Regions from separate parts of the Erwinia sp. 1181_3 genome, predicted to be linked through region 2. Evidence: predicted binding sites of a transcription regulator. Region 2 holds the regulator's gene; each other region holds the start of a gene.
The links. The regulator PhoB, encoded in region 2, activates phosphate uptake and scavenging genes when phosphate is short. The targets are predictions, from matches to a motif close to CTGTCATAAAACTGNCNNAT.
Positions count from the first base shown of each region.

Region 1: pitA (inorganic phosphate transporter PitA) is a predicted target of PhoB. The motif match lies at 1,678-1,697, and genes of this name have one in related genera.
Region 3: glpT (glycerol-3-phosphate transporter) is a predicted target of PhoB. The motif match lies at 1,484-1,503, and genes of this name have one in related genera.

Region 1 covers NZ_VTDE01000005.1:173,653-176,935, forward strand. The annotation lists gene FY046_RS15265 (transcriptional regulator) at 94-324, shown strand; gene FY046_RS15270 (NAD(P)/FAD-dependent oxidoreductase) at 364-1,548, opposite strand; gene pitA (inorganic phosphate transporter PitA) at 1,792-3,283, shown strand, end outside.
Region 2 covers NZ_VTDE01000003.1:182,883-186,165, forward strand. The annotation lists gene FY046_RS09200 (PstS family phosphate ABC transporter substrate-binding protein) at 1-452, opposite strand, end outside; gene phoR (phosphate regulon sensor histidine kinase PhoR) at 472-1,785, opposite strand; gene phoB (phosphate response regulator transcription factor PhoB) at 1,809-2,498, opposite strand; gene sbcD (exonuclease subunit SbcD) at 2,711-3,283, shown strand, end outside.
Region 3 covers NZ_VTDE01000016.1:22,433-25,715, reverse strand. The annotation lists gene glpT (glycerol-3-phosphate transporter) at 1-1,337, opposite strand, end outside; gene FY046_RS22615 (DUF1456 family protein) at 1,703-2,176, opposite strand; gene metR (HTH-type transcriptional regulator MetR) at 2,323-3,261, opposite strand.

The sequences.
Region 1 (3,283 bases), on a different contig from region 2:
CCGACTGACACCGTGATGTCGTTCTTCAGATAAAGGCTGCTTTCGTTTAATCCCGGCCACCCTGGTGGCCCCGTACAATAATGAGAAACGCCTATGCCAACCCGCACATCACAGCGCCCCGTGCCAGTCATGACTAACGTGCGTGAACTTCGCCTCGCCGCCGGTCTTTCTCAGGAAGGCGCAGCCGAGCGCTTTAACCTCAGCCTGCGTGTCTGGCAAACGAAAGAGGCCGCCAGTAAGCCGGCGCTACTCAGTCAGGTTGAATATGAGTTCCTGTTGCTGCTGGCAGGCCGCCATCCGAATTTCACTCTGACAGCGCAGTAAATAAGACAGCAATGCGCAGGATGATGACGTCATACTCACTCACAGCGCCTGCGCACATGCCCATGCGGAACTCCACGCCCACTGGAAGTTATAGCCTCCCAGCCAGCCGGTCACATCCACCACTTCACCGATAAAATAGAGCCCTGGAACATCACGCGCCTCCATCGTTTTCGATGACAGCTGGGTGGTATCGACGCCGCCCAGCGTGACTTCGGCGGTGCGGTAGCCCTCGGTTCCGTTAGGCTGCACGCGCCACTGGTGCAGCGCAGTCGCCAGATCGGCCTGCTGACGGCTGTTCAGCTGCTTCAGCGTGCACTCCGGTACGGTCCCCAGCAGTTGCAGGCACTCAACCAGACGTTTCGGCAGCAGTTTTGCCAGGGTGTTTTTCAGGCTCTGATTAGGATGACTGTTACGCTCATCATTAATAAACGCGTCAATGTCCTGGCCTGGGGAAAGGTTAACGGTGACAAATTCACCCGGTAGCCAGTAGCTGGAGAGTTGCAGGACCGCCGGGCCAGACAGGCCACGATGGGTAAAAAGCAGCGCTTCTTTAAATACCGTGCCGTCTTCGGCGGTGAGTACCGATGGCACCGAGACGCCGGATAGTGTCTGAAGCTGTTCCAGCAGCGGTTTATGCAGGGTAAACGGCACCAGCCCGGCGCGGGTGGGAAACACCTTCAGGCCAAACTGTTCAGCCATTTTATAGCCGAACGGCGACGCACCCAGCCCCGGCATCGATAATCCACCGCTGGCGATCACCAGTTTCTCTGCCTGTACCTCTGTGCCGTTCAGTTGCAGCGTGTAGCCGCTGTCGTCACGCGTGACGGACACCACCTCACTGCGCAAGCGTAATGTGACCTGCCCGTTCTCACACTCTTTCAGCAGCAGGTCAACCACCTGCTGGGCAGAGTCGTCACAGAACAACTGGCCCAGGGTTTTCTCATGCCAGGCAATACCGTGACGGTTAATAAGATCGATAAAATCCCACTGGGTATAACGCGCCAGCGCAGATTTACAAAAATGCGGGTTATGCGACAGGTAAGCCGCAGGTTCGGTGTAAAGGTTGGTGAAGTTACAGCGTCCGCCGCCCGACATCAGGATTTTACGCCCGGCTTTTTTGCCATTATCAATCAGCAGCACCCGCAGCCCTTTTTGCCCCGCCTGGGCTGCACAAAACAGACCCGCTGCGCCTGCGCCTACTACGATAACGTCAAACTTTTCCACCACACACTCCGCGCCGACTTCTCAAAAACGCTGATTGTAGTGAGTTGGGGGCGGGGATACCAGCTTCAGGCCCCAATCGGGGTTGAAACATTTTGTAACTTTATGATTTTTTAGCCTTTTCACCCGTAACTGTCATCACATTGACACGTTACTGTCAAAAAAAGTCTATATTTCCCTTTCCCCGGGTGCGGTTTGTCGCTGATAATGCGCCGCGTTCATGTCCTCCAAAATGGCGTAACGCTTATGCTACATCTGTTTGCTGGTCTTGATTTTCATACCGGCCTGTTACTGGTACTCGCTCTGTTGTTTGTCTTGATCTACGAAGCAATCAATGGCTTCCATGACACGGCCAATGCAGTCGCTACCGTGATCTATACCCGTGCAATGCGCTCGCAGTTAGCGGTTGTCATGGCAGGGGTGTTCAACTTCTTTGGTGTACTGTTGGGCGGCTTAAGCGTGGCTTACGCTATCGTCCATCTGCTACCCACCGATCTGCTATTGAATGTGGGATCGGCTCACGGGCTGGCCATGGTCTTTTCCATGTTGCTTGCCGCTATTATATGGAATCTCGGCACCTGGTACTTCGGGTTACCGGCTTCCAGCTCTCATACTCTGATTGGTGCCATCATTGGTATCGGCCTGACCAACGCGTTGCTGACTGGCACCTCGGTGGTGGATGCGCTGAACATTCCCAAAATGATCGGTATCTTTATGTCGTTGATTATTTCACCGATTGTCGGCTTAGTGATTGCCGGTGGATTGGTGTTTATCCTGCGCCGCTTCTGGAGCGGGAATAAAAAACGTCAGCGGATTCATATGACTCCAGCCGAGCGTGAAAAGATCGATGGCAAGAAAAAGCCACCGTTCTGGACCCGTATCGCGTTGATTGTCTCGGCGATTGGCGTCAGCTATTCGCACGGCGCAAACGACGGCCAGAAAGGTATCGGCCTGATTATGCTGGTACTGATTGGCGTTGCACCGGCAGGCTTTGTGGTCAATATGAACTCCAGCGGTTATGACATCACTCGCACCCGCGATGCGGTCAACCATCTGGAACAGTATTACCAGCAGCATGCCACCTCGCTGAAGCATATCATCGAGATGTCACCGCCTGCGTTGCCAACGCCGGAAGAGGTGCCAACAGGTCCTCATGAGTTCCATTGTGATGCGGCGCGTGCTTTGCCTGCCATCCAGCGTGCTCAGGGTCTGCTGAACAACCTCTCCAGCTATGATGCGTTAAGCGTGGAACAGCGCGGCCAGCTGCGTCGCCTGCTGATGTGTATCTCAGACACCGCAGAGAAAGCCGCCAAGCTGCCGGAAACCAAGCCTGACGACAAACGCTTCCTCAACAAGCTGAAGGGCGACCTGCTCAACACCATTGAGTATGCTCCGGTGTGGATTATCCTGGCCGTCGCGTTGGCTCTGTCACTGGGTACCATGGTTGGCTGGCGTCGTGTTGCCACCACTATCGGTGAGAAAATCGGTAAAAAAGGCATGACTTACGCACAGGGGATGTCTGCTCAGATGACGGCAGCCGTCTCAATCGGTGTGGCAAGTTATACCGGGATGCCGGTTTCAACCACCCACGTCCTCTCCTCTTCCGTTGCCGGTACGATGCTGGTTGACGGCGGCGGCGTGCAGGGGCGCACCATTAAGAACATCCTGCTGGCGTGGGTCTTCACCCTGCCGGTCTCGATTGTCCTTTCCGGTAGCCTGTACTGGCTGGCACTGAAGC
Region 2 (3,283 bases):
AACTGTAAATCCCCCCAGGTTTTGGGCACGGATAACCCGCCACAGCGACGCGTCACCGAGAAAATGGCGTCCAGCTGCTGGGCATTCAGGCCGGTTAACGGGTTATCCTGATTGACCACCACCACCAGCGCATCCATCGCCACCGGTACAGCCAGCGGCTGATAACCGTAACTGTCTTCAAATAACTGGCGTTCTACCGCCTGCATCGGGCGGCTCATCGCACCTAGCTGAGCAGCCCCCGCGGCAAGCGCAGTCGGCGCAGTCGACGAACCGGCCGCCTGGATCTGCACATTCACACCGGGATACTGACGATTAAAACTCTCACCCCACAGCGCCATCAGGTTACCCAGCGTATCCGAGCCAACGCTGGTGAGATTCCCCGCCAACATGCCCTGCTTCGCCAGGACCTGCGAACTGACCAGCAGCAGCGCCAACGCGATTAACAATTTCATTGCATGGGTTCCGTGAGACTTAATGCAACGCATTCTCGACCAGTTCGGCACTGACAATCAACCTTGGTGGCAATTGAAAGCTGAAACAGGTTTCAGCGCCGGGCGTGCTGCTGATATCCAGGCGCGTATTGTGGTGGCTGAGCGCATGCTTCACGATAGCCAGCCCTAATCCGCTACCGCCCGTCTGTCGGGAACGCGCTTTATCAACCCGATAGAAACGCTCGGTCAGACGAGGCAGGTGTTCCGGTGCAATCCCGGGTCCATTATCTTTAACCTTAAACTGTGCCCCCTGCGGGCTGCGCAGCCAGCTGATATCAATACGCGTGCCATCCGGCGTATGGTTAACCGCGTTATACACCAGATTGGAGATCGCACTGCGCAGCTGCTCGTCGTTGCCAAACACGCGCAAATGCGGGTCGGTATGGAAATAAATATCATGGCGGCCGTTACTGAGCGTTTCCGCTTCACGCTGCAACACCCGCAGCATCATCGGCACATCCACGGTTTCCTGCAAATCGATCGCCGGAGCAGCTTCAATGCGTGACAAGGTCAGCAGCTGTTTCACCAGGCTGTCCATGCGTTTAGTCTGCTCCTGCATGGTGTGCAGCGCCTTATCGCGCAGACTGCCCTCCAGCACGGAATCGTTCATCATCTCCAGATACCCCTGCAATACGGTGAGCGGCGTACGCAGTTCATGGCTGACATTAGCAAAGAAGTTACGCCGGGCCCCTTCCAGCTGATGCATCTGGGTGACATCACGCGCCACCAGCAACCATTGCCCTTCACTGTAAGGCATCACACGAAATTCAAGATGGCGATGGCTGTTCAGCACCAGCGTAAGCGGGCGAGAAAAATCACGCTGACGCAGATAGCGGGTAAACTCGGGGTAACGCAGCAGATTGAGGATATTCTGCCCGTTATCTTCCGGCCAGCGCAGCCCCAGCATCTGCTGTGCGAGGCCGTTGCACCAAAAAATCGTCCCCTCTTCGGTGGTCAGTACCACCGCATCAGGCAGAGATTCTGCACCGCTACGAAAACGTTTGATCAGATGACCGAGTTCACGGCGGCGGCGGCGGTTACGCGCCTGCATTTGATACAGGCCGTAAAACAGCGGTTCCCAGCTGCCACGGCCGCTGGGAGGTGTCATGCTGCGGTCAACCCACAGCCAGTGAGAGAGTCGAAGTAAGTTGTTGAAATGAAAGCCCAGCACACAGAGTACTGAGATTAACAGCAGCCAGGGGAGCCAACCCACCAGCAGCCCGAGCAGTAACGCGGGCAAACCGGCAAGCAGCAGCTCAAACAATAATCTCTTCCAGGAGAGGCGTTCCAACACGGTTCAGACTCCAGCGCGAACAATCAATAGCGTGCAGAGAAACGATAACCTGTTCCGCGAACCGTCTGCACCATACGATCGTGCCCGGTCAGTTCCAGCGCCTTACGTAAGCGACGAATGTGCACATCAACGGTACGATCTTCGACGTAAACGTTAGTTCCCCAGACATGGTTTAGCAACTGCTCACGGCTGTAAACACGCTCAGGATGCGTCATAAAGAAGTGCAGCAATTTATATTCGGTCGGCCCCATTTCCAGCGGTTGCGTGTCAGACATCACGCGATGCGATGACGGATCAAGACTCAGCCCCTGCATTTCAATCACCTCTTCCACCGCCATCGGTGAAATACGGCGCATCACCGCTTTAATACGGGCCACCAGCTCTTTGGGTGAGAAGGGTTTCGTAATGTAATCGTCGGCACCCACTTCCAGGCCACGGACGCGATCTTCTTCTTCGCCACGCGCGGTCAGCATCATAACCGGAATATCCCGGGTCATGGCTTCACGCTTCAGATGCTTAATAAACTGAATGCCGGAACCACCCGGGAGCATCCAGTCCAGCAGGATTAAATCCGGCCACGGCTCAATGAGCATACTTACTGCGCTGTCATAGTCCTCGGCTTCGATCGGTTGATAGTCATTTTGTTCCAGAACGAAACACAACATCTCACGGATTGGGGCTTCATCTTCAACCACCAGAATGCGCTTGGCCATTATTGCTCCTGCTACAGTGACAGGTTGTCACGGGGATATGCGGCGCCATTATGCGTCAGTTTTATGACACTTTTATGAAAAAAGCACCCCCTAAAAGCATTGATGGAATTAAATAAAATCCCCTCCTCATCAATATGTTTATCTGCTCTGAATAATTCGGGATGCAGGACAGGTATAATACTCCCCACGCTTTCTGCCATGAAAGGACCCCCATGCGCATCATTCATACTGCCGACTGGCATCTTGGCCAGTTTTTCTACACCAAAAGCCGGGCAGCCGAGCACCAGGCATTTCTTGACTGGCTGCTGGTGAACGCAGAAGCACAGCAGGCGGATGCGATTATTGTGGCAGGCGATATCTTTGATACTGGCTCTCCGCCGAGCTACGCGCGTGAGCTGTATAACCGCTTCGTGGTCAATCTGCAGCAGACCGGCTGTCAACTGGTGGTACTGGGCGGCAATCACGATTCAGTCGCCATGCTGAATGAATCCCGCGAGCTGCTGGCCTGCCTGAACACTCGGGTGATCGCCGCCGCCTGCGACGATGTTCGTCAACAGGTTCTGGTTCTTAATCGCCGCGATGGCCAGCCAGGAGCACTGCTGTGCGCCATTCCATTTTTGCGCCCGCGCGATATTCTGCGCAGCCAGAGCGGGCAGTCAGGGCGTGAAAAGCAGCAAAGCCTGCTGGAAGCCATAACTGAACACTATCAGCAGTGCTGGCAGGAAGCGCTGAAACAACGTGATGCGCTGGGCCTGCCGCTACCCATTATTGCCACCGGCCATCTG
Region 3 (3,283 bases), on a different contig from region 2:
TTCAGGCCCTGTTTGTGTTTCTTCTCGCTGAACATCGTCATCGTCAGCAGGATCACCGCCAGCACACAGCCGCCGATCATAATGATAAAGCCGCCATCCCAGCCGAAGTAATCAACGGTATAGCCGACGATAGCACTGGCGGCAACGGACCCACCGAGGTAGCCAAACAGACCGGTAAAGCCTGCTGCGGTACCCGCCGCTTTCTTCGGTGCCAGCTCCAGGGCATGCAGACCAATCAGCATCACCGGGCCATAAATCAGGAAGCCAATAATCATCATACAGGCCATATCCACACCAGGATTACCGGCCGGGTTCATCCAGTACACAACGGTGGCAATGGTCACCAACACCATAAAGAACACGCCTGTTGCACCACGGTTACCTTTAAAGACTTTATCCGACATCCAGCCGCACAGCAGCGTACCCGGGATACCGGCGTACTCGTAGAAGAAGTAAGCCCACGATGATTTATCCAGCGTGAAGTGTTTCACTTCTTTCAGGTAGGTCGGTGACCAGTCGAGGATGCCGTAACGCAGCAGGTAAACAAACACGTTAGCCAGCGCGATATACCACAGCAGTTTGTTCGGCAGGATGTACTGCATAAAGATCTGCTTAGCCGTTAGCTCATCTTCATGTTTCTCATCATAGTTCGGTGGATAGTCGTTTTTGTACTCCTCAATCGGCGGCAGGCCGCAAGACTGCGGGGTATCACGCATCAGCGCAAAAGCAATGATGGCGATAACAATGGCACCAAAAGCAGGCATATACAGCGCCGCTTTCCAGTCGTTAAACCAGGCCATACCGAGCAGGAACAGCAGTGGAGGGATACCACCACCGACGTTATGCGCACAGTTCCAGACGGAAACAATGCCGCCGCGCTCTTTCTGTGACCACCAGTGCACCATTGTACGACCGCACGGCGGCCAGCCCATCCCCTGGAACCATCCACACAGGAACAGCAGTACAAACATCACCATGATGCTGGACGTTGCCCAGGGGACAAAGCCCATAAACAACATGACTGCCGCGGCAAGTATCAGGCCAGCAGGTAAGAAGACGCGCGGGTTGGAGCGGTCAGAGACCGACCCCATAATGAATTTTGAGAAACCGTAGGCGATAGAGATGCCGGAGAGCGCAAAGCCGAGGTCACCACGTGAGAAACCCTGTTCAACCAGGTAGGGCATCGCGAGGGCAAAGTTCTTACGCACCAGGTAGTAGGCAGCATAACCGAAGAATATCCCCAGAAAGATCTGCCAGCGTAGCTTGCGGTATAACGGGTCAACGCGGCTGTCATCAACGCGGGGCTGATGTGCAGCAGGTTTGAAAAAACGTAACATTTTGGCCTCCCATGGCTCGAAAGACTGACATCCGGCTTCGAATGCGCAGAGTAGAGGAACAGGATCCTGTTAAAACAGGAATAAATGTTCCATTTCGCGCATAGCGTAGTCGTAATCAGAACAACTGACTGTGAAGAATGGCGCAAATGTTACAGTTTTATGACGAGATGGCTATATCTACATCACAAATCGGTGTTTTATTTTCATAATGAAACTATAAAGTGTGAGGATAGTCACATATACAAACCCAGATAAAGGCTGTGGGTTTCGTTTGGTGAGTGATTTTGTTCTAAAAGGAAGGTTTTGATCTGGCAGAAGAACAAAGATTAACGCCAGCAGGTGGCGTTAATCAGTCAGTCAATCGCTTAGGCTTTCTTCACCGGACGGATTTTCATCGTCAGACCTTTGAGGAAGTTACGCAGAATTTGATCGCCGCATTCGCGGTAATTTTTATGCCCAGGTTTACGGAAGATCGCCCCAATTTCTGACTGTCCTACCGCAAAATCGGCACTTTTCAGTAGTTCCAGAATGTCGGTGGTTTTCAGGTCGAAGGCCACACGCAGCTTCTTCATCAGGATGTTATTGGTCATCTTGCGTTCGATAGAAGGCGCAGGTGCGTCTTCACTTTTGCCACGGCGTTCAAAAATCAAACCATTCAGAAAGTAACCCATGATGACATCAGGGCAGGGGCGATAGCCGGCTTCATCCTCTTTTTTCAGGAAGCTGTGCACTTCGGCTTCTGTTACTTCGCTCTCTGCCAGCGCCAGAATGCTCACAACTTTAGCATCGCTTAAATTCAGCATGTAACGCACGCTGCGCAGGACATCGTTATTGGTCATAGGGACTCTCTGTAGTGAAACAATTGCAGTGAGTGCAGTATAACTCGTCGTCCCTCAGGGTGCATCTGCGTTAGCGGCGTGCGCTGCCCTGAGTCACGAGCGCGGGTCAGCGTGTAACGCCAGTAGTCGACTGGCTGCCGTGCATGCTAAGGATGGCTGATGGAAGGATGTGGCACGCCAGGACGGGATGCATCACGAACCCGAGGCAGATGATCGCAGGCGTGCTGGCGGGCGGAACGAATAAAGGCTTCGACTACAGGCTGACGCTGTTCACCGTCGCGCACTGCCGCATACAGGCGGCTCCAAAGGCCCTCTCCCAGCGTTTTCGTTACCACCAGTCCCTGATGCTCAAAACTCTCCACTACCCAGTGTGGCAGCGCAGCAATCCCCATCTGTGCAGACACCATCTGAATCAGCAGTAGCGTGTTGTCTACGCTTTTCAACGTTGGGCTGACATCGGCCGGCTGTAAGAAATGACGCCAGATATCCAGGCGTTGGCGCTGAACCGGATAAATCATCAGCACCTCACTGGCCAGGTCTTCCGGTGAAATATGCGCCTTTTGCGCCAGGGGATGATCCGGTGCCAGCACCAGGCGGACTTCGAAATCAAACATAGGTGAATAAAACAGCCCACTGCGCGGCAGAATATCGGAGGTCAGTACCACATCCAGCTCTCCCTGTTGCAGGGCGGGCTGCGGGTCAAATGTCATCCCCGATTTGAAATCCATCACCACCTGCGGCCAGCTCTTGCGGAAATTGTTCAGCGCCGGGGTCAGCCACTGAATACAACTGTGGCATTCAATAGCGATGCGCAATGTGGTCTGGTGCGGTTCATGGCAGGCCTGCAATGCCTGCTGGATTTGCGGCAGCACCTGTTCCGCCAGTTGCAGCAAAAGTTCTCCCTGTGGCGTGAAACGCAGCGGCTGGCTTTTACGTACAAACAGCCGGAACCCCAGACGTTGCTCCAGGTCGCTGAACTGATGAGATAACGCTGACTGCGTTTGATGAAGCTGGGCCGCCGCCGCCGCCAGTGAACCTGTCGTTCGCAACGCTTGCAGCGTCCGCAGGTGTTTAAGTTCGATCATGAGAGTCCTTCACATCGACAGT